2 regions of the Clostridium pabulibutyricum genome follow, and region 2 is predicted to be linked to the other one. Evidence: a T-box and tRNA genes for the amino acid it is inferred to sense, from the RefSeq annotation. Region 2 holds a T-box; the other holds one or more tRNA genes.
The links. The T-box of region 2 lies ahead of pheS (phenylalanine--tRNA ligase subunit alpha). A T-box ahead of a tRNA ligase gene usually reads a tRNA of that ligase, here a tRNA-Phe.
Positions count from the first base shown of each region.

Region 1: it has a tRNA-Phe gene. The T-box ahead of pheS (phenylalanine--tRNA ligase subunit alpha) is inferred to sense a tRNA for this amino acid. The anticodon was not compared.

Region 1 covers NZ_JBZAYZ010000025.1:420-12,373, reverse strand. Annotated here, with positions in the region: rRNA gene AC4CVH_RS15910 (16S ribosomal RNA) at 1-359, opposite strand, end outside; gene AC4CVH_RS15905 (GntR family transcriptional regulator) at 723-1,811, opposite strand; gene AC4CVH_RS15900 (sugar porter family MFS transporter) at 1,941-3,308, opposite strand; gene AC4CVH_RS15895 (xylulokinase) at 3,350-4,954, opposite strand; gene araD (L-ribulose-5-phosphate 4-epimerase) at 5,312-6,010, shown strand; gene araA (L-arabinose isomerase) at 6,032-7,498, shown strand; gene AC4CVH_RS15880 (aldose epimerase family protein) at 7,527-8,561, shown strand; gene AC4CVH_RS15875 (peptidylprolyl isomerase) at 8,599-9,342, opposite strand; tRNA gene AC4CVH_RS15870 (tRNA-Phe) at 9,408-9,483, opposite strand; rRNA gene rrf (5S ribosomal RNA) at 9,494-9,610, opposite strand; partial or broken rRNA gene AC4CVH_RS15860 (23S ribosomal RNA) at 9,673-11,954, opposite strand, start outside.
Region 2 covers NZ_JBZAYZ010000006.1:84,791-104,241, reverse strand. Annotated here, with positions in the region: gene AC4CVH_RS08510 (DUF6873 family GME fold protein) at 1-629, opposite strand, end outside; gene ytxC (putative sporulation protein YtxC) at 807-1,673, shown strand; gene thrS (threonine--tRNA ligase) at 2,050-3,963, shown strand; gene infC (translation initiation factor IF-3) at 4,156-4,677, shown strand; gene rpmI (50S ribosomal protein L35) at 4,701-4,898, shown strand; gene rplT (50S ribosomal protein L20) at 4,926-5,285, shown strand; gene AC4CVH_RS08480 (TrmH family RNA methyltransferase) at 5,367-6,155, shown strand; T-box leader at 6,219-6,435, shown strand; gene pheS (phenylalanine--tRNA ligase subunit alpha) at 6,497-7,516, shown strand; gene pheT (phenylalanine--tRNA ligase subunit beta) at 7,555-9,933, shown strand; gene AC4CVH_RS08465 (cell division protein ZapA) at 10,113-10,724, shown strand; gene AC4CVH_RS08460 (glycosyltransferase) at 10,840-12,765, shown strand; gene AC4CVH_RS08455 (glycosyltransferase) at 12,818-13,891, opposite strand; gene AC4CVH_RS08450 (DNRLRE domain-containing protein) at 14,117-17,206, opposite strand; gene AC4CVH_RS08445 (DUF4489 domain-containing protein) at 17,429-17,944, opposite strand; gene AC4CVH_RS08440 (hypothetical protein) at 18,074-18,841, opposite strand; gene AC4CVH_RS08435 (hypothetical protein) at 18,984-19,451, shown strand, end outside.

The DNA.
Region 1 (11,954 bases), on a different contig from region 2:
TCCCCACTGCTGCCTCCCGTAGGAGTCTGGACCGTCTCTCAGTTCCAATGTGGCCGATCACCCTCTCAGGTCGGCTACGCATCGCTGCCTTGGTAGGCCTTTACCCCACCAACTAGCTAATGCGCCGCGGGTCCATCTCAAAGCGGATTTCTCCTTTCATCCCGGATCCATGTGAATCCAGGTCTTATGCGGTATTAATCTCCCTTTCGGGAGGCTATCCCCCTCTTTGAGGCAGGTTACCCACGTGTTACTCACCCGTCCGCCGCTAGATTGTCCCCGAAGGGACTCTCTCGCTCGACTTGCATGTGTTAGGCACGCCGCCAGCGTTCGTCCTGAGCCAGGATCAAACTCTCATATTAAAAGTTCTTTCTGCTCATTACTGTTTATTTCAAAAGAATTGCTGGTTTGTTTCTTCAAGTTTCTGCTTGCTTTTTACTCTGTTTAATTTTCAAGGATCATTCCCGCCGTCTCCTCCGAGACAGCTTTTAAAGTATATCATCCTGTCCAGCCTTTGTCAACATTTTTTTGCATCTTTTTCACAGTGCATCAAACTGTTTCTTTTCTGTTCCTCAACCGGACAACGAATGTTATTATATCACAGCTTGTACATCTGCCTAATACTATATCAGCCATATTTTGCATTTATCCCTATATATCTATTTTTTTCTTCATATATCTGTATGTTTTGCATGTAGATACACTAGGTGATGTTTATATAGTGATTATCCTACTTTAACCGTGGAATCACGTGCTACAAGCTGTGGTTCGTATAATATAGAGTCATTTTTATCAAACTTATTTTTATTTTCTATGAGCTTTATAATTAGTTCTGCTGCATCTGATCCCATCCTTTCTTTTGGATGAGTAATGGTAGTCAACTTTGGATTGATCAGTCTTGCAATTTGAGAATCATCAAATCCTATCACCGATATATCTTCTGGAATCCTCAAGTTTAAGCGGTGCGCTATGTTAACAACCATAAATGCTATTTCATCATTGTAGCAGAAAACTCCCATAGGATATTTTTCAGAACTTATAACACTTTTAATCTTGTATGGAAGAACAGTATCTGTCTCTTCAGACAAAAATGTTATTATATGCTCCTGCTTAAGAAAAATATTCTTCTCCTGACACTCGGATATAAATCCATTCATTCTATGTACTCCCTGAAGATCGTCAACTTTAAATATTCCAATTATATTTCTATGCCCGAGATCCCAAAAGTATTGTGCGGCCATTTTTCCTCCCTTGAAATCATCAACACATAAACTTGGCACTTCAATTTGTGGATATGATGCATTTATCATAACAAGAGGGATTTTCCTCTCTATTATATTACTCAAATATCCCATATTTGGATTCTGATATGAACTTTTTGTCGGTTCCATTATAAGTCCATCTATTTTATGAGCAAGGAGGTTGTTTAAATTTCTTGTCTCAATCATAATATTGTTTTTAGTAGATGACATTAAAAGAGAATACGACCTGTCATAAAGAGAATTTTCTATGCCTTGTATTATATTGGGGAATATATAATTTGAGATATATGTTGTAAGTACTCCTACATTTTTATTTTTCTTTAGGTAAGATTCATTTTCCTTGAAATCAGATACATATATACCGCTCCCCTGTATTCTATACAAATAATTCTCGGAGGAAAGATCACTTAACGCTCTCCTTATGGTATGTCTGCTTACATTGAACATTTTCATCATCTCCGACTCTGTTGGAATCTTCTGATGAGGTTTATACTTTCCTTGAATTGCCCAATCTATAATATTTTGTTTTACAACTTCATATTTATGTTTCATAATTTCTCCTATGATATGTATTATCCTTAATGTACTATATTATAACAAAGTATAACCAATATAAAAAGAAAAATGCAAACGCCAAATCTATCCGATCCAGCATTTGCATCCAACTTCTGCAAAATATTTTTATTTCATTATACCTGCAACTTTACCAACAGAACGATCATAAAGATATTTCTCAATTTCCTCCAGTGACTTACCCTTTGTTTCATACAAAACAAATTTTGCAAAGAAAAATCCTATAATACAGATTGCGGCAAAGCCGAAGAAAATTATTGATAGTCCAACGGTTTCAAGAAGCACTGGAAAGAACAGTGCAACAAGTATATTTCCAAACCAATTTACAGTAGATGCAATTCCTGTTGCAATTCCTCGGACACTGCTCGGAAATAATTCTCCAACTACAATCCAAGTAACTGCCGCCCACGAATATGCGTAAAAAACAACATATAAACATATGAACAAAAATACAACCCACATTGCCCATACATGATTTGATTGTGCATAAGGATACACAAGTCCAACTATGAGAAGTGACAATCCCATTCCAATAGATCCTGTCATAAACAAACTTCTTCGTTTAAACTTGTCTACAATGGTAAGTGTTATAGCTGTTGCAACAACGAATACAAAACCAATTCCTACAGTACTGATAACTCCACCTATTGAGGAACCAAAAACCTTTGCAAGAATTTGTGATGAATAATAAAATATTGTATTAGCACCTTGTATTTGCTGTAACAACGTCAATCCACATCCTGCAATCACAGAAGGCAAAGCCATCTTGGAAAACAAATCCTTGAACTTTCCTGAACCTATATGATTTGCTTTGACAATATCATCGTATTCCTTTTCAGCTTCTTCCTTGGAACGAAGCATATCAAGTACCTGTCTTGCAGATTCTTTTTTACCTATTCTGACAAGAAATCTTGGTGATTCTGGCAGTATAAATGTCCCAAGTAAAAGAACCACAGCCGGAACCGCAGCACCGCCAAGCATAAACCTCCATCCTTCAAACATATTCACAAATGCGTAATTTATTCCATATGCAATAAGCATTCCAATTGTTATCATAAGCTGGTTTAATCCAGACAGCTTTCCTCTCGTTTCAGCAGGACTAATCTCTCCCATATACATTGGAACAAGAGCAGATGCTCCTCCAACAGCAACTCCTAGAATAATACGTGCAATAATTAAAAAAGTTGTACTTTTTGAAAATCCTGAACCAATGGCACCAATAATAAACACAATAGCACTCCACATAATCATCTTACGTCTTCCAAAACGATCCGCAAGAGATGCCATAAGTGATGCCCCAATCATGGCCCCTGCAAACAAGCCTGACGTAATAAATCCCTCCAGCCACGGGTTTATACCCCATGTTGCTTTAATTCCCGGCAACGCGCCGTTGATTATTCCAATGTCATATCCAAACATAAATCCACCAAAAGATCCAAAGAAATAAACCAATTTTGGAGATATCTTTTTTTTCATCCTAAATTTCCTCCCCACTCATTATATTAATTACATAATTATCAATTCATATATTTTACAGCTGCTTTTTCAATCGGAATTCCTTTCTTATACACTTCTATAAAATGTTCAAATCCCTCTACATCCTTTTTATCAGGCTTTATCTCATCCGCTACATATCCAGCAAACACCCTCTTAGATAAAAACTCCGATAAAGTAATATCCTTCTTCTTTTCAATCATATACCTGGCTAAAAGTGCAATCCCCCAGGCTCCACCTTCCCCTGCTGTGTCCATAACAGAGACCGGCGTATTTACTGCCGCTGCAACTATAGATTGCCCAACTATAGGAGTTTTAAACAATCCTCCATGTCCAAGCAATCTGTCAAGTTTAACAGATTCATCTTTTAAAAGAATATCCATGCCAATTTTCAAAGCACCGAGTGATGTAAAAAGATGTGCTCTCATAAGGTTGGCAAGATTAAACTTACTCTTTGGAGTACGAACTACCATAGGCCTTCCTTCTGAAACTCCAGTTATATTTTCACCTGAAAAATAATTATAGGCAAGAACACCTCCACAATCCGAATCTCCTTGAAATGCCTGGCTATACAGGGCCATGTAAAGTAATTTTTTTTCAATTTTGACATTTATAGCTTCAGTAAACTCCTTGAATATGTTAACCCATGAATCTATATCTGAATATCCATTGTTTGCATGAACCATGCCCACCAAATCTCCTGAAGGAGTGGTTACAACATCAATTTCCGGATGTATTTTTTTAAATGGCTTTTCAAGTACCACCATTGCAAATATAGATGTTCCTGCCGAAACATTTCCAGTTCGAGGTGCTACTGAATTTGTGGCAACCATTCCCGTACCTGCATCGCCTTCCGGTGGACAAAGTGGTATTCCACTTTCAAGATTTCCACTTATATCAAGTTTTTTAGCCCCTTCAGGAGTTAAAACACCTGCGTCTTCCCCTGCAAGCAAAATTTCCGGCAAAAAATTTTCCACTTTTATATCATACTTTTTAACCTCTGGCAAATTATTAAATTTATCAATCATATCCTTGTTGTACTTACCTGTTTCCATATCAATCGGAAACATTCCCGATGCATCTCCTGCACCCAGAACTTTTTTTCCTGTAAGCTTCCAATGTACATACCCAGACAACGTAGTCAGGAAATCAATTTTTGGAACATGCGCTTCCTTGTTAAGAATTGCCTGATACAAATGGGCTATGCTCCACCTCTCCGGAATATTAAAACGAAATAATTCCGTAAGCTTTTTTGAAGCCTCGCCCGTCATGGTATTACGCCAGGTTCTAAACGGTACAAGAATACTTCCTTCTTTATCAAATGCCATATATCCATGCATCATTGCAGAAAATCCAATGGAACCTATTTTTGAAAGTATAATTCCATATTTTTGTTTTACATCAGCAAAAAGTTTTTGATAACTGTACTGCAATCCTTTCCATATGTCTTCCAAAGAATATGTCCAAATTCCATCTTTCAAGTCAGTTTCCCACTCAAAATTTCCACTAGCCAAAGTCGAAAAATCTTCACCGATGAGCACAGCTTTAATTCTTGTGGAACCAAATTCTATCCCAAGGGATGTCCTACCGTTTTGAATTTGTTCTATTATTTCCTTTCTTTTATCCAATAGAAAAATCTCCTCTCAAAGCAATAGTAAACGCTTTCGTTTTCTTGATATAAATATACTACTTATGTACGTACATGTCAATAAAATTATAAATAAAAGTACGTACTTATTTTTTCATGTAGTTAGTTTAAAATAAATACATTGTAAGATTAATTCACTAATAACTATAAGTTATTTCGATATTTACTATATATTGTCTATTCAAGCACTAAATCATACAACATTTTTTAAATTCATCCTAATAAATTTAAAAAATGTATTGACATTTATACTAATAAATATTATATTTGTGTAAAGGATTACTAAATATAAGACATTCTATAAGCACAAAATACTATTGAAAGGATGATTGATTCCATGTTAGAAGATCTAAAACAAAGGGTACTCGAAGCCAATTTGATGCTTCCAAAATATCATATGGTAACATTTACCTGGGGGAACGTCAGCGGCATTGACAGGAATAAAAATCTTGTAGTTATTAAGCCAAGTGGAGTTGAATACGACAAAATGAAATCATCAGATATGGTTGTAGTAGATCTTGACGGCAATGTCATCGAAGGTGACTTGAACCCTTCCAGCGATACAGCCACTCACCTTGTACTATATAAACAATTCTCCGATATACTGGGAATTGTTCACACACATTCTCCTTGGGCTGTTTGCTTTGCGCAAGCCGGCATGTCAATACCAGCTGCCGGTACAACACATGCCGATTATTTCTATGGTGACATACCTGTAACACGAAAAATGAAAAACACTGAAATTGAAAATTCATACGAAAAACAAACTGGAGATGTAATTGTTGAAACCTTCAAACAAAATAGCATATCTCCAAACGAAGTACCAGGCGTTCTTGTAAATGATCATGGTCCATTTGCCTGGGGAGACAGCCCTGAAAATGCCGTACACAATGCTGTTGTTCTCGAGGAGGTTGCAAACATGACTTATCATTCACTGCAGCTAAATCCTTATAACATCAAAATGGATCAAGCCTTACTAGACAAACATTTCAAACGCAAACACGGTAAAAATGCTTATTATGGTCAAAAAAAATAAATATATGAGAGGATGAATAATATGTTAAAAAATAAAGAAATGGAATTCTGGTTCGTAGTAGGAAGTCAATATCTATATGGCGAAGATGCCCTATCCCAAGTAAAAAAAGACTCAGTTGAAATTGTGGAAAACCTAAACAAAAGCGGAAATTTGCCTTACAAAATTGTTTTCAAATCCCTTGCGACTTCTTCAGATCAAATCAAACAAATAATGAAAGATGTAAATTACAATGACAACGTTGCTGGAGTTATAACCTGGATGCATACATTTTCGCCTGCAAAAATGTGGATAGCTGGAACAAAAATACTTCAAAAACCACTTCTTCATTTTGCTACTCAATTTAATGAACACATACCTTGGAAAACCATCGATATGGATTACATGAATCTACATCAAAGCGCACACGGAGACAGAGAGTACGGCTTTATAAATGCAAGGCTCAATAAACACAACAAAGTAATCTTTGGATATTGGAAAAAGCCCGAAATTCAAAAAGAAATTGCAGACTGGATGAATGTTGCTGCAGGATTACTTATGAGTCAGGATATAAAAGTAGCCCGTTTTGGAGACAATATGCGTAATGTAGCTGTCACAGAAGGTGATAAAATTGAAGCTCAAATTCAATTTGGATGGACGGTTGACTATTTCGGAATTGGCGATCTGGTTGCAGAAATGGACAAGGTTTCACAGGAGGACATTTCAAAAACCTATGAAGAATTTAAAACTATGTATATTATGGAGCCTGGAGAGAATGATCCAGCCTTCTATAAAAAGCAGGTAGAAGAACAAATAAAAATAGAAATTGCCCTGCGACGTTTTCTAGAGGCAGGAAATTATACAGCCTTCACTACAAACTTTGAAGACTTGTATGGCATGAAACAGCTCCCCGGCCTTGCTGTTCAGCGTTTAAATGCTGAAGGATATGGTTTTGCAGGAGAAGGAGATTGGAAAACAGCTGCTCTCAGCAGACTTATTAAAATCATGACAAGCAATACTAAAACAGGGTTTATGGAAGATTACACTTATGAACTTGAGGCTGGAAATGAAAAAATCATGGGAGCTCATATGCTCGAAGTTGATCCTACTTTCGCTTCAGACAAGCCTAAAGTGGTTGTAAAACCTCTCGGAATTGGTGGACGTGAAGATCCTGCCCGTTTAATTTTCAATGGTTCTTCCGGCAAAGGTGTAGCTATAACAATGTGTGATCTCGGAACACATTATCGCCTCCTTATAAATGAAATAACAGCTGTCGATGCAGATGAAGATTCTCCTAATCTACCAGTGGCAAAAATGCTTTGGAAACCAGAACCAAATTTCAGTGACGGAGTTAAATCATGGATTTATGCAGGCGGCGGACATCATACTGTAGTTACTCTCTCCTTATCCGTAGAACAAGTATATGACTGGAGCAGGATGGTCAATCTTGAATCCATAATAATTGATCACAATACAAAATTACATGACATAATGAAAGAAACCACAAGGTAAAATCTACAAATCGGGGGGAGCATTCCGAATGATAGAAAAAAGTATTTTTGGCAGCTATGGAGAAGATACGATATACAAATATACCATGAAAAATAAAAACAATATAAAGGTTTCATGTATGTCCTATGGAGCTTCTCTTATAGAATTCACTGCTCCGGATAAGTTCAAGAATTCATCAAACATTATCCTGAGTTTTGATAATCTCAAAGACTATATAGATGATAACTCCATGTTTCTTGGAAATTCAATCGGTCCTGTAGGAGGACGTATTGGAAATGGTGCTTTTAAAATAGGGGATATTACTTATACCCTTCCTAAAAATGAAGGAAAAAATACTCTTCACGGCGGAAATCATGGATTTAACACCCTTGTTTGGAACTGCCGCACAATAGAAGATTCAAACTCAAGCAGTTTAATTTTCACAAAAACAATTACTGAAAAAGATGATGGTTTTCCTGGAAATCGTAACGTAAAAATTTCTTATACCCTAAACAATAATAATGACCTTACCATAAGGTTAAAATGCAAAAGCAGTGAAGACACTATCTTCAATCCAACAATCCACACTTATTTTAATTTGAATAATGATATAGATAAATTGTTGTCTGGACATTATCTTAAGATAAACTCAAAATATTTTGTGGAATTGGACAAAAATTTGATTCCCACTGGAACACTTAAGTCTACAGATAAAAGCATAATGGATTTCAAGGAACCTCAAAACATGGAAAACGTGCTTCAAACTCTAAAACAAAAACTAAACAGAGATGGTCTTGATGATCCTTTCAAGATAAATGGCAGTTGTGCTGCAACTCTTGTAAACTATAACAATGGAAGATGTATCGACATAGAATCGGACCGAAATGGGTTGATCGTATATACACTTAATTCAATTGAAAAACCTGTAAAAGTGCACGGAAAGGACGCCTGCTGCCATATGGGCATTGCACTGGAACCTCAAACCCTGCCCGATGCAATCAATCACAAGGAATTCGGTGATATACTGCTTTCAAAAAACGCTCAAAAATCTTACAGCATAAAATACCATTTTAAATTGCTCTAAAAAAAATTCACCCTGCTTTCTGGCAGGGTGAATTTTTTTATTTTATATCAACTTTATACTTCTTCCTGAGTTCATCATTGAATTTTGAATACTGATATGCCTGTCTCTCCTGAAGCAGCCCACTTCTTATAGAATCCTTAACCTGTTCATAAGAAGCTATAGAAGATTCAATCTTCTTTTCCACCAATATTAAGTGGTAACCAAATTGTGTTTTTACCGGCTGACTCACAACTCCTTCTTTCATAGAAAAGGCAACGGCTTCAAATTCAGGTACCATCTGTCCTCTTGAAAATTCTCCAAGATCGCCGCCTTGAGCTTTGGATGGACATGATGAATACTTAACTGCAGCGTCTCCAAAAGGCATGCCATTTTCGATTTCTTCAGAAATCTTCTTTGCTTTTTCTTCTGAATCTACCAATATGTGTTTTGCCCTTACTTTCTCCGGTAACTTATACATATTCCTGTTCGCGTTATAATATTCTGAAATTTCTTCATCTGTTACTACAGCATTTTTCATAACTTTTGATATTGCTACCTGAGTTAGTATTTCCTTCTTTGCAGATTCCAAAGTCTTCAAATACTCTTCATCTTTTTCAAATTCCATGTCTTTTGCATAATTATAGGCAAGTTCGAAGAATATCATCTCATCTAAAAGATGTTTTTTTCCCTCTTCTGTATTAATCTGTGCCCGTCTGTCCTCAGGGAATCTTTTCATTGCATTTTCAATATCACTATATTTTATTTCTTTCCCATTTACAACTGCTGCTATCTTATCTTCCATATGCAGTATTTCTCCTTTAATTAATTATATTTAAAAGAACTCTAGAAAATATAATCTAGAGTTCTTGGTGGCCAGACCAGGAATCGAACCAGGGACACGAGGATTTTCAGTCCTCTGCTCTACCGACTGAGCTATCTGGCCATAAAACTTTACCTGGCGGTTACCTATCCTCCCACAAGGCCTCCCCTGCAGTACTTTCGGCACTATGAAGCTTAACCTGCCTGTTCGGAATGGGAAAGGGTGTTGCCTTCACGTCATTGCCGCCAGATTATGTAGTTTTCAAGGGATCATTCTATTCCCTGAAAATTGCACAGCAGTATCATAATTTATTTGGTCAAGCCCTCGACCTATTAGTATCAGTCAGCTTAACATGTCACCATGCTTACACCTCTGACCTATCAACCTCGTGTTCTTCAAGGGGTCTTACCAGCTTACGCTGTGGGAAATCTAATCTTGAGGTGGGCTTCACACTTAGATGCTTTCAGCGTTTATCCCTTCCCGACATAGCTACCCAGCTGTGCTCCTGGCGGAGCAACTGGTGCACCAGAGGTCAGTCCATCCCGGTCCTCTCGTACTAAGGACAGCTCCTCTCAAATTTCCTGCGCCCGCGACGGATAGGGACCGAACTGTCTCACGACGTTCTGAACCCAGCTCGCGTGCCGCTTTAATGGGCGAACAGCCCAACCCTTGGGACCTACTTCAGCCCCAGGATGCGACGAGCCGACATCGAGGTGCCAAACCTCCCCGTCGATGTGGACTCTTGGGGGAGATCAGCCTGTTATCCCCGAGGTAGCTTTTATCCGTTGAGCGATGGCCCTCCCACGAGGTACCACCGGATCACTAAGCCCGACTTTCGTCCCTGCTCCACCTGTATGTGTCGCAGTCAGGCTCCCTTATGCCTTTGCGCTCTTCGAAGGATTTCCGACCCTTCTGAGGGAACCTTTGGGCGCCTCCGTTACTCTTTTGGAGGCGACCGCCCCAGTCAAACTGCCTGCCTAACAATGTCCCGTGACCAGGTGATGGCCGCCGGTTAGAATTCCAGTACTGTCAGGGTGGTATCCCAAGGATGGCTCCGCCAAGGCTAGCGCCCTGGTTTCCATGCCTCCCACCTATCCTGTACAGACAATACCGAAACTCAATGCTAAACTGCAGTAAAGCTCTACGGGGTCTTTCCGTCCAATCGCGGGTAGCAAGCATCTTCACTTGCACTACAATTTCGCCGGATTTGTTGTCGAGACAGTGCTCAAATCATTACGCCATTCGTGCGGGTCGGAACTTACCCGACAAGGAATTTCGCTACCTTAGGACCGTTATAGTTACGGCCGCCGTTTACTGGGGCTTAAGTTCATACCTTCGCCTTGCGGCTTAGTATTCCCCTTAACCTTCCAGCACCGGGCAGGCGTCAGCCCCTATACTTCAGCTTTCGCTTTAGCAGAGACCTGTGTTTTTGATAAACAGTTGCTTGAGCCTATTCTCTGCGGCCCCTTTCGGGGCACTCCTTATCCCTAAGTTACGGAGTTAATTTGCCTAGTTCCTTAACAACAATTCTTCCGATGGTCTTAGGATTCTCTCCTCACCTACCTGTGTCGGTTTGCGGTACGGGCGCAGCCCTGCTCCATAGAGACTTTTCTTGGCAGCGTGAAATCGGATACTTCTCCAAAATTGGATCCCTGTAACACCCCAGCATTGATAGAGCGGATTTTCCAGCTCTACCTGCCTCAGTGCTTAGACACACATCCAACAGTGTGCACATCCTATCCTTCTGCGTCATCCCATCTGTCAAACGCATGACTGCGGTATCGGAATATCAACCGATTGTCCATCGCCTACGCCTTTCGGCCTCGGCTTAGGTCCCGACTAACCCTGGGCGGACGAACCTTCCCCAGGAAACCTTAGGTCTTCGACCAATAAGATTCTCACTTATTTCTCGCTACTTATGCCAGCATACTCTCTCCTGTACAGTCCACAACTCCTTCCGGTGCTGCTTCAATCCGTACAGGATGCTCCTCTACCACCCTTTCGGGTCCATAGCTTCGGTGGTAAGTTTTAGCCCCGGACATTTTCGGCGCAGGACCTCTTGACTAGTGAGCTGTTACGCACTCTTTAAATGAGTGGCTGCTTCTGAGCCAACATCCTAGTTGTCTTAGAAATCCCACATCCTTTTCCACTTAACTTACACTTTGGGACCTTAGCTGATGATCTGGGCTGTTTCCCTTTTGACTACGGACCTTATCATTCGCAGTCTGACTGCCGTGATTCAAGTATATGGCATTCGGAGTTTGATAGGGTTCGGTAACTGTTGTCAGCCCCTATCCCATTCAGTGCTCTACCTCCACTACTCATTCACGACGCTAGCCCTAAAGCTATTTCGAGGAGAACCAGCTATCTCCGAGTTCGATTGGAATTTCTCCGCTATCCACAGCTCATCCCATGGTTTTTCAACACCAACGTGGTTCGGTCCTCCACGGAATTTTACTTCCGCTTCAACCTGGCCATGGATAGGTCACTCGGTTTCGGGTCTACAGCATGCAACTTCCCGCCCTATTAAGACTCGGTTTCCCTCCGGCTCCGCACCTTAAGTGCTTAACCTTGCTGCATACCGTAACTCGCTG
Region 2 (19,451 bases):
TGCTTTTCTAAAAATTCAAGTACATTTTTACCATATGCATAGTTTTCCAAACTTCCAAAAAACACTGCATAGTTCTCAAATGAACCGCAGCACCCGCCTATAAATCCATAATCAAAGCCGTCAAGGAGTATGTCACCGAAGGGTATCTGCATGACATCGATATCTTGTTCTGACAGGGCATTGTATATGGAAGGATCACTTGTTATTACATTATTTTTTCCTATAACGGAGGAAGAACATTTTGTATAACCTTGATTTACATTTATAAGTTTTTTTCTGCCCAAATTTTTTGTTATAGAGGGATCGGTATATTTTAAATTATGTACAAAAATTTTATCAAGGTTTAGTGCATTTAAGGATATGTCACCTGGATACTTTTGTGATAGTGGATTTTTGGCAGGAATTACATTTATATTTATAGAATTCAACTTTTTTAGGAAATCAATATCTGTGTTTTTGTCTACTACGGCTGTTTTTTTGTCTATGAAGAAAACAGATATGTCAGGATGCCCGCATATTTGCCAGCATACATTTTTACATGGTGGGCACAATATTGTTTTGAAACCGAGTTTGTTCAGGTTTTTCTTTTCATTGTCACTTGTTCTAAAATCAATCAATGCGTATTCCATGAAACCCCTCCTCTGGATTAGATGCTTTAAATATTATAAGCTATATATCAAAATTTGAACAGAAATATTGAAAAGGCAAATTGCAATTTTTACAAAGAACGTTGTCGATATTTGACAAACAAATTTTGAATACAGATTTTTTTTAGGCACATACTATGTCAGAAGGGAGTGTAGAAAATGCCGCTGTTAATTTTAGTATACAGAAATGAAAGAGAACATATAACAAATGGAATAAAATCTGTAGTAGAATATTTTAAAAATAAGGGTATCAATATGGGATTATCTGAAAAAATGGAATCGGATACTCACTTCCTCAAGCTGTTTTGCAGTTCAGAATTAAGTGACAGATTGAAAAATATATTTTATATTTTTATATCGAATATATTGTATGATATAGTAGTTGATGAATTTTATGAAAATTACGCAGATAATTTTATAAGAGAATCATATTTTTTCCTGCAGTCAGGTGAAAAAAAGACAATTATAGAAGAGAGTATGCATTATGTAAGGGGCAAGATTGAAATATCAGATCAAGATGCAGTTTATTGCATAAACAAGAAGAATGCCATTATAGAAAAAATAAAATCATGTATAGGGGAGAATGAAAGTATAAACGTTGATGGATTTATACTGTTTAGAATAAAAGATTTACTGGGTGATCTTGAAGCTATACTTGATAGAGTTGTTGAAAAGTACATGGTTGAAAAGGAATATGATGAATTTATAAAACTGCTTAGGTATTTTGTTGACATACAGGAGAGTAAAATAAACTGTCTTGATATAGAAATAAAGAATGATGGTAGTTATATAATAAAAGATGGTGAAGGATACGATATAACAAAGCAATTATTTGGAGAGCTTGTTGAATTTAGAACAGAAAATGATACCAGTTCTGAAGATTTGCTGATAAGTGTTCTTATAACAAATTCACCGGAGAAAATAAGAATACATTGTATAGAAAACTGCAGAAACAATGAAATAATAGATACAATAAAAAAGGTTTTTGAAGACAGGGTGTGTATATGTAAAAGCTGCAGAGTGTGAAAGTTATTTGAAAAATAAACGGGTTTTGTATTGACATATGCAGTTCAGAATAATAAAATAGTTAACATAGAAAAACGATGATAGAGGAAAAGTAGGTAAAATAATTATCTTAAGAGATAAAAACTTATTAGCTGAGAGGTTTTTTAGATAATTTTTATTGAAGACCGCCCCTTGAGTTGAATGTTGAAAGTAAATCAAGCCTATGATTTTTATTATTAGACATTTTCGTATCCTGCGTTAAAGGTATAGAGATGATGGCACATGTGTTATTTGATTGACTTTATATGTGTTGTTAATTTGGGTGGAAACACGGCAAACTCGTCCCATTGTAGGGAGGGGTTTTTTTACGTTGTAATATATTTCAAGGAGGAAAATTATGATAAAAGTATCTTTAAAAGATGGAAAAATAATCGAAGTAGAAAAAGGATCAACTGCAGGTGATATAGCTTCAAAACTGAGTATTTCTCTTGGAAAGAAAGCTGTTGGCGCAAAGGTTGATGGCAGAGTTGTTGAGCTTATGAAACCAATAGATGAAGACTGTAATCTGGAAATATTGACATTTGAAGATGAAGACGGAAAGAAGATATTGTGGCATACTGCATCGCATATACTTTCCCAGGCAGTGAAGAGGCTGTATCCAGATGTGAAACTTGCAATCGGACCAGCAATAGACAATGGCTTTTATTATGATCTTGATGCAGACTTTTCATTTACACCGGAGCTTCTCGAAAAAATTGAAGTTGAAATGAATAAAATAATAAAAGAAAATGAGAAGCTTGAAAGATTTGAACTGCCGAGAGATGAAGCAGTAAAATTAATGGAGGATGCAAAGGAACCGTATAAAGTTGAACTTATAAAAGATCTTCCGGAAGATGAGACTATATCTTTTTACAAACAAGGTGACTTTGTTGACCTTTGTGCAGGACCTCACGTGCCTTCTACAGGAAAAGTCAAGGTTATAAAGCTTCTTTCCATAGCAGGCGCATATTGGAGAGGAAATGAAAAGAACAAAATGCTTCAGAGGATATATGGAATTGCATTTGAAAAGAAAAATGAATTGAAAGATTATCTTCACATGCTTGAAGAAGCTAAAAAAAGAGATCACAGGAAGATAGGCAAGGAACTTGATCTTTTCAGTATACATGAAGAGGGACCGGGATTTCCATTTTTCCATCCAAAGGGAATGGTTATAAGGAATACGCTTCAGCAGTATTGGAGGGAAGTTCATTCAAAAGCAGGATATGATGAAATAATGACACCTATTATATTAAACGAGCAGCTTTGGCATCAGTCCGGACACTGGGATCACTACAAGGAAAATATGTATTTTACAAAAATAGATGATGAAGACTATGCAATAAAACCTATGAATTGTCCTGGTTCCATACTTGTATACAAGAACAAGATACATTCCTACAGGGATCTTCCTATAAGATATGGTGAAATGGGAATTGTCCACAGGCATGAAAAATCGGGAGCACTTCACGGACTTATGAGAGTACGATGTTTTACCCAAGATGATGCTCATATTTTCATGACAAAAGACAATATGAAAGATGAAATACTCAATGTAATAAAGATTATAGACAATTTTTACAAAGTTTTTGGTTTTGATTATTTTGTAGAACTTTCTACAAGACCAGAGGACTCCATGGGAAGTGACGAAGATTGGGAAGCTGCAACAAATGGACTTAGAGAGGCTCTAAAAGCTGCAGGGCTTGAATATAAGGTAAATGAAGGTGATGGAGCATTCTATGGCCCTAAGATAGATTTTCATCTTAGAGACTGCATAGGAAGAACCTGGCAGTGTGGAACAGTGCAGCTGGATTTCCAGATGCCTGAAAGGTTCGATCTTACTTACGTTGGTGCTGATGGAGAAAAGCACAGACCTGTCATGATACACAGAGTCGTATTTGGGTCAATAGAAAGATTCATAGGAATACTTATAGAAAATTATGCAGGTGCCTTTCCAACTTGGCTTTCACCTGTACAGGTAGAGGTTATGAATATAACTGATGCTCAAACTGATTATGTGAAAGATATAGTAGATGTATTAAAGAAAAATAATATAAGAGTGGAATCTGATATAAGGAATGAGAAGATAGGTTATAAAATAAGAGAAGCACAGATGCAGAAGGTACCTTATATGATTATAGTTGGCGACAAGGAAATGAATGAGAGAAATATTTCAGTGAGAAGCAGGAAAAATGGTGACATAGGTACAATGTCGCTTGATGATTTTACAGCAAAAGTTAAGGATGAGGTAAGATCAAAATCAAATGAAAATTAAAAAGTATATTGACATGTGAGTGTGAGTATAGTATACTGAATAAGGTTAAATTTTAAGAAGAAACTAGCCGTTTCTCACCTTACGGCACAGCCAGTAAGGTTATGTGAATTTTACATTAGGGTTGAAATTTCCTATTGGATTTTGAGAGACGGCGTGCGCCGTCTCTTTTTATATATCTAGTATGACCTGGGGGTGAAAATTATTAATAAGGGTTTTCTTGTAAATGAACAGATTAAAGCAAAAGAAGTAAGAACTATTGAAGATGATGGAAAACAAATTGGAGTTATACCTTTCCAGAGGGCACTTGAACTTGCAGAAGAAAAAGAGCTTGATCTGGTAATGATATCACCGCATGCAAAGCCGCCGGTTTGCAAAATAATGAATTACGGGAAATTTATTTACGAACAGGCGAAGAAAGAGAAGGAAGCTAGAAAAAACCAAAAAGTTGTTGTTGTAAAAGAAGTAAGATTCAGTCCTTCAATTGAAGAACATGATATTTCCATAAAGGCAAACAATGCTAGAAAATTTTTGCAATCAGGAGATAAAGTTAAAGTTACAGTTAGATTTAGAGGAAGAGAAGCAGAATACTCATTTACTGGAAGAAAAATATTAAATGATTTTTATTCCAAGCTTCAAGATATCTGTTCGATAGAAAAAAGGGCAAAACTTGAGGGAAGAAATATGACAATGGTATTATCACCTAATAAAGCATAATTAAATCGAGAGGAGGAATTGATATGCCAAAAATGAAAACAAAAAAAAGTGCAGCAAAGAGATTTAAACTTACAGGAACAGGAAAACTTAAAAGAGCAAAGGCTTTTAGAAGCCATAAATTAACAGCTAAGACTTCAAAAGTTAAGAGAAATCTTAGAAAAGCAGGATATGTTTCAAAAACTCAGGAAAAGAATATGAAAAATTTATTACCTTACGTATAGTTTGGAATCTTAGAAGGAGGTTAAAAAATGGCAAGAGTAAAAAGAGCTGTCAATGCTCGTAAAAATCATAAAAAAGTATTAAAACTGGCTAAAGGCTATTATGGCGGAAGAAGCAAATTGTTTAAAACAGCTAATGAGTCAGTTATAAGAGCACTTAGAAATGCATATGTTGGAAGAAGACTTAAAAAGAGAGATTTTAGAAAACTTTGGATAGCAAGAATAAATGCTGCAACAAGATTGAATGGACTTTCATATTCTAAGTTCATAAATGGAATAAAGATTGCAGGTATAGATATGAATAGAAAGATGCTCTCAGAGATAGCAATAAATGATCCGAAGGCATTTACAGAATTGGTTGAAATAGCAAAGAAACAATTAACTGCATAGCATTTTTACATAGAGAGTGTAGATTTTCTGCACTCTTTTATGTATCAATTGTTAAATTTTTAAGAAGCCCGGGTGGAACTTTTGAATATAATAAATAGTAGAAACAACAATCAGGTTAAAGAAGCTAAAAAATTGAAGAATAGAAAGTACAGAGATCAAAATAATCGGTTTTTGATTGAAGGTTTTAGATTTGTGGATGAAGCTCTGATGTCTCAATTTGAAATTTCAGCAATTTTTATAGATGAGGCAGTTTCAGAAAAGTGGCTGAATCATATTGAAAATTGTTCAATACGTGATTCTGTAATGGAAAAAGTATATTGCCTGAAAAAAGATGTGTTTTCTTCTATAAGTAGTACGGAGAATTCACAGGGAGTAGCTGCGGTGGTGGAAAACAAGGAGCTTGAAGTGAAAGAAACCTCGGGGTTTTATGTGCTTGCAGACAAGATTCAAGATCCGGGTAATATGGGTACTATAATAAGGAGTGCTCATGCATCAGGTGCGCTTGGGATAATTACAACCAGAGGAACTGTAGATGTATACAATGAAAAAACATTGAGAGCCACCATGGGTTCTGTTTTCCATGTTCCTGTTATACATGACTTCAAGCTTGAATATACAGAAGAACTAAGAAAAAGAGGATTTGAGCTTATTACAAGTACTCTTGATTCGGATAAAAGTTTTTATGACTGCAATCTTTCAAACAATTTGATAATAGCAGTTGGGAATGAAGGAAATGGACTGAGCAGTGATGTTAGGGCGATTTCCGATGTGAATGTACAAATACCAATGCCAGGTGGAGCCGAATCACTGAATGTTTCCATAGCCGCCAGCATAATGATGTTTGAAGTTGTGAGGCAAAGATTAAAATAGAATTTCGATTGACATTGAGGCGGAATAATTGTAATATTGTCAATATGCAGTATAAAAATAGAATACTTTGCCTTGAAGGAAAGAGTAGGTTCAAAACTGTTTGCAGAAAGAGAAATTTTAAGCTGGGAGTTTCTTAACTTGTTTTGTATTGAAGTTCATTCCCGAGCTCTGGCTGTGAATTTAAAGTAGCGGTCAGCGGATAAATTCGTTAGATTTTTACAAGAGGATATTTTATGATATCAATTTGGGTGGTAACGCGGATATAGAGTTCGTCCCTTTGAGGGAGGTGCTCTTTTTATTTTACAAAATTCTATATGTTTTTGAAAGGAGATGTTGTAATGTTGAAGGAAAAACTTGAGCAGATAAAAGAAAATGCTATTCTTGAGCTCAAAAAAAGTTTAAAAGATTCTGATGTTAATGATATAAGAATTAAGTATCTTGGAAAAAAAGGGGAACTTACTCAAATACTAAGGGGGATGAAGTCTCTTTCAAAAGAAGAAAGGCCTGTTGTTGGAAAGCTTGCAAATCAGGTTAGAAAAAGCCTTGAGGATAAAATAGAGGAAGTTTCAAATAGGATAAAAGCCAGCACTAGGGGAAGCAGACTTGAAGATGAGAAGATAGATATAACAATGCCCGGAAAGAAGCAGGTTATAGGTAGAAGGCATCCACTTGAACAAACTCTTGAGGAGATGAAGAAAATATTTATATCCATGGGATTCAGTATAGAGGAAGGCCCCGAGGTTGAATTGGATTATTATAATTTTGAAGCACTAAATATACCTAAAAACCATCCTGCAAGAGGAGAGCAGGATACCTTCTATATAAATGACAACATGGTGTTGAGAACACAGACATCGCCGATACAGATAAGAACCATGGAAAAGCAAAAGCCTCCTATAAAGATGATATCTCCTGGAAAGGTGTATCGTTCAGATGCAGTGGATGCTACGCATTCTCCTATATTTTATCAGATGGAGGGACTTGTGGTTGACAAGGGAATAACTTTTGCAAATCTTAAGGGTACCCTGGAGATGTTTGCAAAAAAAATGTTTGGAGATGACATAAATACCAAATTCAGACCACACCATTTTCCGTTTACGGAACCTTCTGCCGAGATGGATGCTACATGTTTTGTATGTGGAGGAAAAGGTTGCAGAGTATGTAAGGGAGAAGGATGGATAGAGCTTTTGGGATGTGGAATGGTTCATCCACAGGTACTTAGAAATTGTGGAATAGACCCTGAAGTGTATAGTGGTTTTGCATTTGGAATGGGTGTTGATAGAATGGTAATGCTCAAATATGGAATAGATGATATACGAAACATGTATGAAAGTGATATGAGATTTTTAAATCAGTTTTAGTTCATATTCTATGATTTTTGTTAGGGAGGGAATAATTTATGAAAGTTCCAGTTAGATGGTTGAAAGATTATGTTGATATAGATATCTCGGCAAATGAGCTGAGAGATAAATTAACATTGAGCGGTTCAAAAGTTGAAGAAGTTGTAACTACAGGAGATGAAATAACAAAAGTAGTCACAGGCAGGATTGTGAAGATAGATAAGCATCCGGATGCAGACAGACTTTCAGTATGCCAGGTTGACATAGGTATGGAGGAACCTATCCAGATAATAACAGCGGCGGATAATATGAAGGAACAGGATATAGTTCCAGTTGCACTTCATGGTGCAACTATACATGGAGGTACGAAGATAAAAAAAGGAAAACTGAGGGGACTTGTGTCAAATGGGATGTTCTGCTCAGAAGAAGAACTTGGAGTAGCAGGAGATAAGCCGGTTTATGGACTTATGATACTTCCTTATGATACGCCCGTAGGCAGGGACATAAAGTCAGTTGTTGATATGGAAAAAAGTATAATAGATTTTGAAATAACATCAAACAGGCCTGATTGTTTGAGTGTTGTTGGTATAGCAAGAGAAACTGCAGCTACACTAAATGAAAAGTACAGGAAACCACAGCTTGATTACAGTGAGTCGTCAGGTAACAATATAAAAGATCAAATACAAGTTGAAGTGAAAGATAAGCTTTGTAGAAGATACATGGCAAGGATGATTAAAAACGTTAAGATACAACAGTCACCTTCATGGATGCAGAAACGTCTTCTTGAAGCAGGAGTCAGGCCTATAAATAATATTGTTGATATAACCAATTTTGTAATGCTTGAAGTTGGAGAACCAATGCACGCCTATGATACAAGGCAGATAGGTTCTGGAAAAATAGTTGTTGCAAGAGCTGAAGATGGAGAGAAATTTACTACTTTGGACAATGAAGAGAGAACCTTAGATGGTGATGTACTTACTATAAGAGATGGAGAAAGATCCATAGGAATTGCCGGAATTATGGGAGGACTGAACTCGGAGATACAGAATGATACAAAGGATGTAATATTTGAATGTGCAAATTTTGATGGAACAAATATAAGAATTTCAACACACAAACTTGCACTTAGAACAGAGGCTTCATCCAGATTTGAAAAGGATCTTGACCCGAATCTGGCTGAAGTTGCTATGAATAGAGCCTGCCACCTTGTAGAGGAACTTTGTGCAGGAGAAATTTCAAAAGGCGTTATTGATATATATGATAAAAAGGTTGAAGCACATCATGTAAAAGTAGATTATAAGTGGATAAACAAGTTCCTCGGAATTGACATATCTATTGAAAGCATGGCTGAATATCTTGAAAGGCTTGAACTTAAAACAGATATCCAGGAAGATACTCTTGATATCCACGTACCTACTTTTCGAAGTGATATAAACATAAGAGAAGATGTTGCCGAAGAAATAGCAAGGATATATGGATATGATAAAATACCGTCCACTATGATAGAAAGTGTAAGCATGAGAGGTGGAAAAAACAAAAAGCAGGAGATGGATGACAAAGTCATAGATACACTTATTGCAAGTGGACTTAATCAGTCTATAAGCTATTCATTTTTCAGCAGAAAAGTTTTTGACAAGATATGTATACCAGAAGACAGCAGCCTCAGAGATGTTGTTGTTATAAAGAATCCTTTAGGTGAAGATTACAGCATAATGAGAACAACTACGATTCCGTCAATGATGGAATCATTGAGTAGAAATTATTCAAGAAGCAATGATTATGTAAGATTATTTGAGATTGGAAAGATATATATTCCAGGTGATGACTCAAGCAAACTTCCAGATGAAAAGAATATATTGACTGTAGGAATGTATGGAACCGCTGACTACTTTACTTTAAAAGGTGTAGTTGAAAATCTTCTTGATGCATTTGGAATAGAGAAGTTTTCATTTAAGAGGGAAACTCAAAATCCGACTTTTCATCCAGGACGAACTGCTGACTTGTACATAAGAAAACAGAAGGTTGGTGTAGTTGGCGAGATTCATCCAGATGTAATGGACAATTATGGAGTAGGAGAAAGATGCTATATTGCCGAGATAAACCTCGATTTAATATATAAATATTCAAGTGGAGATAAAAAATACAGGCCGCTTCCAAAATTTCCTGCAGTTTCAAGGGATATATCTATGGTTGTCGATAAAGACGTACCTGTTCAGGATATTGAAAACATAATAAAAAATAATAGTGGTAAAATTCTTGACAGTATAAAGCTTTTCGATGTATATACTGGAAAGCAGATAGATGAAGGTAAAAAATCCATAGCTTATGCTATAAATTACAGACTTGACAGCAGAACCTTAACAGATGAGGAAGTTAATAAAGTTCATGATAAGATACTTAAGGCGCTTGAAAACAAATTTGATGCAAAATTGAGATAAAAACAATATAAAGATTACTGTAAATATATAATTATTTAAACAGTAATCTTTATATGTATTTTAAATTAAAAAAAGTAAAAAATTAACTTAAATTCTAATTAGCAGTTTAATATATGCTGGATTTGTGATAAAATAATGTTATGATTATTGAAATTGGCTGTATCTGAGAGGGTGTTCAAATGAATGTAGTGACAGTTGTCATAAATGGTATAGAGTATAATTTAAAAGGAGAAGAACAAGAAGAATATTTACATAGAATTGCTAGTTATGTTGACAAGAAAGTAAAAAATGTGCTGGAAATAAACAACAAGTTAAGCACTTCTTCAGCGGCAATATTGTCTGCTGTTAATGTAGCTGATGACATGTTTAAAATAAAAGAACAAAATAAGAAACTTGAAAAGGAATCTCATGAATTTAAAAAGATTCAGGACATGTATGAAGAAAAAGTAAATTCATTGAAAAACCAGCTGACGCATATGGAAGAATACAATAAACAGTTGCAGCAACAGCTAAAAGACTATGATAATGGAGAATATTCGAAAGACAAGGTTGAAGAAAGGGACAAGCAAATAGCCGAGTTGAAGAAAAAAATTCAGGAAACAGACAAGTCAAAACAAAGATATGTTGATGAAAATACTGCAGTAAAATCTCAGAATAAAGAGTATCAGTTTAAAGTGCATTCCCTTAAATATAAATTGATGGATCTTGAAAATAAACTGGAAGAAAATCAGATAAATCTTGCAAAAGAGAGAAAAAAGAAAAATCCTCTTCTGAGTGACAAATCAGTGTAAAATCCGAACTAATGGGAAATGTTAGTTCGGATTTTTTTATTTATATCAAATTTCAAGGCAGGGAATATTATATAAATTGAGAGCAATTGTTTATTATAATTTTTGGAGGAATTTGATGAATAACAATAAGAAGATACTCATTGGGAGTACTGTAAGACAGTCACCTGAAATATTGAAAAATTTTATTGCTTTTTTGAAAGGGTTAGTAAAAAAGGACGTTACCGTAGATTATTTTTTTATAGATGATAATGAAATTAAAGAGTCAAGTGATGTTTTAACTTCATTTTCTCATGATAAAGAAGAAAAAGTTATAATTGAATCCGGAGACAAAGTTGGCAAGTATATAACAACAGGTGACACGCATTGTTGGAAAGACAGTCTTGTTTGGAAAATAGCGGGATATAAAAATAAAATTATAGAATATGCAAAGAACAACTATTATGATCATTTGTTTTTGATAGATTCTGATTTAATTCTTGAACCAAATACTTTAATGAGTCTTGTTGGCAGCAAGAAAGATATAATATCTGAAATTTTTTGGACCAGTTGGGGCAAAAATACAGTTAAATCACCTCAAGTATGGGTAAGTGATGAATATTCTTTTGTAAAAAAGGAGAGGGAAGAAGTTCTTACAGCAGAGGAATATAACAGAAGATATAGGAGCTTTTTACAAAGGCTGAAAAAGCCTGGTATATATGAGGTCGGTGGACTTGGAGCCTGCACTTTGATAAGCAGGAAGGCCATGGAGTCGGGAGTCAACTTTGGAAGAATATACAACCTTTCATTCTGGGGCGAGGACAGGCATTTTTGTATAAGAGCTGCTGCCCTCGGTTTTAAGTTATATGTTGATACAAAGTATCCGGCGCTTCATTTATATAGAAGTGAGGATCTTGTAAAAGTAGAAAGGTTTAAATTAACGGGTATGTGTGGAGCTTATGGAGGCGTGAATGAAGAAAATTTTGCCAGAAAGTTTATAGAAAACTTGTATTCATATGATTATAAAAAAATAGGTGAATTTCAAGTGGAAAAATATATGAATGAAAGTTATAGAAAAAGATTTGATGCAGAAAAAGAGAATATAATAAAATATATAATTAAAAACAAATGTTTATGTAATGTGAAAATATTTAATATTGATGTTTGTGGTGATGAAATAAAAACTAAATTTGAGTTAAATTACAGTGATGCAGGAAAAAAATTGACCAGGATTTTTTATTGCATTATGCTGTTTGATACGGAATCAGTTTTAGTAAGGAGTATAAAAGTTTTAAATGAAGACAAGAAACAATTATTTGGATCTACTATATTAGATCTTTTAAATGAAAGGATAAGAGTGGACAAACAAGATAGAAATAAGATAACACTTGCAATGCTTGTCAGAAATGAGAGCGGAAAATTTTTGAAAGAAGTTCTTCAACATGCATCAGGATATGTGGATAATGCTGTGATTTTGGATGATGCAAGTGAGGACAATTCTATTGATATATGTATTGAGGCACTTAAAGATATCCCTATCAAGATAGTGCATAATGAGAAACATGGATTCGACAATGAAATTAATCTTAGAAAGCAGTTGTGGGATATAACCATTGATACCAAACCAGACTGGATATTGTTTCTTGATGCAGATGAAATCTTTGAAGACAGAATATGTGGCGTCATAAGAGATCTTGTAGATCAACCTAGTTTTGATTATTATTCTTTCAGATTATACGATATGTGGGATGAAAATCATTACCGGGAAGATGTCTATTGGAGTGCTCATAAATATTATAGACCACTTCTGATTAGATATCAGCCCGATTTTGAATATACGTGGAATGAGCTACCACTTCATTGCGGAAGAATGCCAAAGAATATATTCGAGTTAAGTGGGTGCGTATGTTATGTAAAATTAAAACATCTTGGATGGTCTACGCCGGAACTTAGAAAACTTAAGTATGAAAGATATATGAAAGCAGATCCGGAAGGAAAATATGGATTGATGGGACAATATGAATCAATTTTGGATAAAAATCCAACGCTTATAAAAATGGAATGAGAAGAACAGCAGGTATTTGCATACTTGCTGTTCTTCTCATTCCAAGTTAAAATCAATTTATTCCTATTTTTTTAAAATAGTTTCTGTTAAAAAGTATTCTTTTATCGTTTGGTCTGAATGTTGCAGCGAGTTCATTGTGTTTAAATGCAAGCTTGTGTTTTCCAAGCTTATCATAACATACACATAGTTGAAGATGTGGAAGCCATGTCCAGCATGCATCATTAAAAAAGCCAAGGCTTTCTTTTGGCTTTTTTAAATTTGCAGCTGTTTCATACCAAAATGTGGCTTCATTTATTTTATTTTCTTTTAAATAGGAAAAACCGAGTCTGCAACAGATTTCAGCTCTTGGAATAGCGTATTCAAAGCTTTTAAAAGCATATCTTCTGCATAGTTCCTCATTATTAATGGATTGATAATAATCACAAATTTTACCACAAACATTTATATTGTCCTCGTACCATCCACGCTTTGAATCGAGAAAATTATTATAATATTTTAGGGCTTCTTTGAACATGCGGTGGTCATATAGCTCATTTCCGTAGTATAATGTATCCCTTGGAGTAAATTTTACTCCTTCTTTTAATTTATTCTGAAATATCTCCAGGTTTCGTTTTGGAGAATAATTTATTTTTTTGTGGGTTACACTTATGTCGCTGTTAAATATATTCCCATATACTTCTAAATATTCATGAACGAATCCTATCCATTTAAAGTATTTTTCTCTTTTCACCAGTCGGTTGCGTCTGTATGACATTGTAGCATTGCCATATTCGTCAAAACTTATATTATATTTCATTGTTACAGAATCGACTGAAGGATCCAGGTTACTTTTTAGATTTTTAAATTTTTCTGCATCTTGGGGTAATATTGTATCGTCAGCGTCAAGCCAGAGAATGTAATCTTTTGATGCTTTTGAAAAAGCGAAATTTCTTGCAGCTGAAAAATCATCAATCCATTTAAAGTCATATATATTATCAGTATATTTTTTTGCTATATTTTTGGTTTCGTCGCTGGAACCGGTATCTACTATTATAAATTCATCGACTATATTTTTTACTGATTTGAGACATCTCTCAAGTGTTTTTTCTTCATTTTTTACTATCATGCATAAGGCAATAGTTATCATATATTCACCTTCCAAAGATTTATACTATTATAATATGAATTCAATGAAAAAAGATGAAGGCTGAATTTCTAATATATTTTTATAAAATAAAAAAGCTGCTGACAAGAATAATCTTATCAGCAGTATTTTTAAATTTAATATTGATTAAAGCAGTCTGTATACTGATCATACAATACCTAAAAATGAATCATTTTCCAAATGAAGATTTATTGTCATTCGGTTTGATTAAGCGGTGTGAATAATTGTGATTCCGGCTTGAACGGAGGTTGCTGAAAAGGTTACAGTATCTCCTGACTGATTTACCAGTGAAACGGTTGAAGGAGCGTCGCTAACGACCACAATAGCGATGCCGCTGATTTGCCCGGAAGTTATTTCAGAGTACGCAGATGGGCCGGCAGTTCCGTCTATTTCTATATTGAAGGAGATGCTTGTTGAATCCCCACCGCTGCTTTCTGAAACCCACCAACTGACATAGTAGACGCCGTTTGTAGAGATTGTAAATTCTCCGTTAACAGGGTTATAGGAAATATCGGGACTATTATCGCTTAAAGTTGTGTTAAATAAAACTGGGTTGCCATTGTCAACAGTGTCATCTTGGGAATCGTCAAGCTGAATCTGAATTCCTGCCAGTTCGCCGGTTGCTCCAGTAGGACCGGTAGGGCCTGTGTCACCAATAGGACCGGTAGCTCCGGTGTCGCCTGTTGCGCCAGTAATTCCAGTAGCTCCAGTATTACCAGTAGCACCGGTATCGCCAATAGGGCCGGTTGCCCCAGTGTTGCCAGTAGCGCCAGTAGCGCCTGTTGTACCAGTAGCTCCGGTAGCGCCAGTATTTCCAGTAGCTCCAGTGTTCCCTGTTGCGCCAGTAATTCCAGTAGCTCCAGTATTACCAGTAGCACCGGTATCGCCAATAGGGCCGGTTGCCCCAGTGTTGCCAGTAGCTCCAGTAGCGCCTGTTGTACCAGTAGCTCCGGTAGCGCCAGTATTTCCAGTGGCTCCAGTGTTACCAGTAGCCCCAGTGTCACCAGTAGCGCCAGTGCTTCCAGTGTCACCAGTATTTCCGGTATCTCCGGTGTTTCCGGTAGCTCCAGTGCTTCCAGTAGCACCAGTATCTCCGGTAGCTCCAGTTGCGCCGGTGTTGCCAGTAACACCAGTATTTCCTGTTACTCCAGTGGCACCGATAGGGCCTGTTGCCCCGGTATCTCCAATAGGACCGGTAGCTCCAGTGGCTCCGGTGTTACCTGTTGCACCAGTAGACCCAGTGTTACCAGTAGCCCCGGTATTTCCGGTATCTCCAGTGTTTCCGGTAGCTCCAGTAGCGCCAGTATTGCCAGTAGCCCCAGTGTCACCAGTAGCCCCAGTGCTTCCAGTGGCTCCGGTGTTTCCGGTAGCTCCGGTGTCGCCTGTTGCGCCAGTAGCCCCAGTGTCACCAGTAGCTCCAGTGCTTCCAGTAGCTCCAGTATTTCCGGTAGCACCAGTATTTCCGGTAGCCCCAGTGTTACCAGTAGCTCCAGTGATTCCAGTAGCCCCAGTGTCACCAGTAGCGCCAGTGATTCCAGTGGCTCCGGTATCTCCGGTGTTTCCGGTAGCTCCAGTGATTCCAGTGGCCCCAGTGTCGCCAGTAGCGCCAGTGTTACCAGTAGCCCCGGTATTACCAGTAGCGCCAGTATCTCCGGTAGCACCTGTAGCGCCGGTATCTCCAGTAGGACCAGTATCTCCAGTATCACCTGTTGCCCCAGTGTTACCAGTAGCACCGGTATTGCCAGTAGCCCCAGTATCTCCAGTATCACCTGTTGCCCCAGTGTTACCAGTAGCTCCAGTGTTACCAGTAGAGCCGGTGTTTCCAGTAGCACCGGTATTGCCAGTAGCCCCAGTGTCGCCAGTAGCGCCAGTATCTCCGGTAGCCCCAGTGTTTCCAGTATCGCCTGTTGCGCCGGTATCTCCAGTAGGACCAGTAGCACCGGTATCGCCAATAGCTCCGGTAGCGCCAGTATTTCCGGTAGCTCCGGTGTTTCCAGTAGCCCCGGTATTGCCGGTATCACCAGTGCTTCCAGTGCTTCCAGTGTCTCCAGTAGCACCAGTTACGCCAGTGGCTCCTGTATCGCCTGTTGCGCCGGTATCTCCAGTAGGACCAGTATCTCCAGTATCACCTGTTGCACCAGTGTTACCGGTAGCTCCGGTATTGCCAGTAGCCCCAGTGATTCCAGTGGCCCCAATGTCACCAGTAGCGCCGGTAGCTCCAGCGTCGCCGGTGGCCCCAGTTACGCCAGTAACACCAGTATTTCCTGTAGCTCCAGTGGCTCCGGTGTTACCTGTTGCACCAGTAGACCCAGTGTTACCAGTAGCCCCGGTATTTCCGGTATCTCCAGTGTTTCCGGTAGCTCCAGTAGCGCCAGTATTGCCAGTAGCCCCAGTGTCACCAGTAGCCCCAGTATCTCCGGTAGCCCCAGTGTTTCCAGTATCGCCTGTTGCGCCGGTATCTCCAGTAGGACCAGTAGCACCGGTATCGCCAATAGCTCCGGTATCGCCAGTATTTCCGGTAGCTCCGGTGTTACCAGTAGCCCCAGTGTCGCCAGTAGCCCCAGTATTTCCTGTAGCACCAGTGTTTCCAGTAGCACCGGTGTCACCAGTAGCGCCTGTTGTACCAGTGGCTCCAGTAGCTCCAGTATTACCGGTAGCTCCGGTATTGCCAGTGGCTCCGGTATTTCCAGTAGCCCCAGTATTACCAGTAGCTCCGGTATCTCCTGTTGCCCCAGTGGCACATGTGCAGCCGGTAGGTGTTGAGGAAGAATATTCAACATTTAAGAATGGACGTTGAGATTCAACTTGCCATTCTTTAGAAAAGTAACCTAGTACAGCACTTGCGAAATTTTCTATTCCAACCAATGTTATTCCATTATTGGTGGTTATATTATTAAACCAGTCATATACTAGATTTGTTATATCAATGCTTATAAAGTTTTCTAGATCTGCATCTGTTACATTAATAGAATAAATTGTTGGGTTTAATCCAGGTGCATTATTCCACGTAACTGTATCTTCTGAAAAATCACTTGAATTTGTATAAACACTTACAGTTTGAGGTGACAATACTGCATCAGGAGAATCTTTTCTGTAGACAAATAGTTCTAGTGATGCCTGTACGATATTGCTTCCTGGTGGAATGGAAGACAAATCAAATTTAAACAGGCTCCTGTATATATCATTTGGTCCCACGAATGATCCTGTAAACAATAGACTTGAAGTACCAAAATTAATGTTGGGATTGGATTTTAATATATAGGAGTCATCACTAGGAGTGATCTGTATAAAGGGCATATTTTATCTCTCCTTTTATTGTCTTTTGTCATAGTGCCAATATGAAAATGCACTAGTATAATATATGATTTTGTTATAAAATTGGGTACATTTATATATGACTTGAGTATGAAGATGAGATTTGGGATTTTGAGGTTTTAAAATTTATTTATGTATGAATATGTAAAGTTCTTGGTGAATAATTTACCCGGGATTCAAGATCCCGGGTTTTAAAAGTTTAAGTTAGCAGGAGCATGAAGAACTTCCGCAGGCAGCCACTGCACCAAGAGTTGCATTGTTGATTGTGAGAGTACCTACGGTAACAGCACTAGTTACAGTAGCAACTACGGTATAAGTGCAGCAATCGTTAAAACAAGAATCACAATCGCAGGTAAAGAATGAAAATGTCTGGCTGGAAAGTAATGCAACTAGGTTAAAAGACCATGAAGGCCCAACAGGCACGGGAGTCAGCTGATTTCCACACTGTTTGAATACTTGAAAGTTTATTGTACCGGTAAATGCAACAGAAGCGATAAGGTTACTTGCAAATTCGAGTTTTACGCATGGATCTTTTAAACCGGAAGTATTTAAGGTCAATGAGGAAACTGTAAATGTAGTGCCTGCTACAGCTGCGGCAGGTATTGTGACTGTACCGGGACAGCCGCATTTTACTATTGCCTGGCAATTGCTTTTTTTCTGACTGCTTTCGCTTTTGCAGGGATCGCAATCATCTTTATAGTATTTTGACATTGAATTCATAAATCAAATCCTCCTTTATTTATATGAATCAGATTGAATGAATATATTATTGAGTCTCTAATATAATATATGAATTTTGTTAAAAAAAGTGATGACAAAGGTTAACTTAACTAAAAAGGCTTTGTTTGTTTAATCATAGTTGAAGTCATCGTCGTAGTCGGGAAATAAAGGTTCAAGGTTTTGATCAGGGTAAAATTTAGGAACAGGAGCTTTTTCGAATATTTCGCATGGATCTTCTTCAGGTTCTTCATCGCAGGGTTCTTTTGGAATAGGACAATAGTTGTAGGATGGAATTAGAAGCTGAACTTTAAGCTCACATTTTACTACGATGTAATATCCAAGTATAATATCGAGCACGCAGTCGCCGGCTGAATCTTTTGTAAGGGTTCCGTCAAGAGCCTGTGCTACCATTTCAAGTTTTATTATATTTGAATCATTTTTGCAGGAAGTATCTTGTGTAAAAGTGTCTGAAATTTCGGCAATTGAATCAGGACAGTAGAATTTTCCAATTACATCTGTCCTGCTAATTTCGAAAAATTCAGTTTTGTTTACATTATTTTCATCTATATAATCTGCGTAAAAAGAGATCACATAGGAAATATTCATTTTTTTAAATCCATCTTTCCCTGAAAGGGGTACTTTGTTTACCGATGTCAAATTTATATTAAAATCCCTGCTGCCGATGTAAGTTTTAGGATTGTCAAGAGCATTGCTTCTTAATTCACAATCTGTTTTTTTTGTGTCCGGGCCTTCACTGTATACAAGACACCTTTTGATTAAGCATTGATCAAATACTTTAGGTACTTCAATGCAAACTAATTCAGAAGGATCGGGCAAATAGCCCTGTTTATTTACAATACCGGGATGCGGTACGAATTTATTGAAATTAATGGACATAAATTCTCCTCCTTTTAATATTATCTTAAGATAGATATACAATGCTTACATTACATTCTATGATTTGTTTCTGCAATTGTGATTTTGTGTAATACATTTTAATATAATTTTATAGAATATAAGTAGAAAGGAGGAATATATCATGAAGAATAAGTGTCCTTGGATAATTGACCTGCAAGATAATATATTGAAGGTTTATTTGAATGATAAATATGAACTTGTATATAAGATATGTGATAATGGTGTTTTTGGTGACGAAAGGATTATTGACAGGAATGTAGTTGAATTTTCAATATGCCTTCAGGACGAAATGATTAATATTGTATATATAAATAATAAACAGGAAGTTAGATATTGTACGCAGAAAGAAGAAAAATGGTTTGGAGAAAAACTATATGATATAAATGCAGATAAATTTAATATAGAAGATTTGAAAATTGTAATTTTACAGGGGAAAATGCACATATTTTATTTAATGAGTGAAATGGATGGAAGCAATCATGGAATTTTAAAACATTGTCTGTGGAATGGAGAAGAAATAAAGCTGAGTACTATTCAGCATATAGTATTGTCCGAAAGTGTCTATGTAAATTATAGAATACAGATTGAT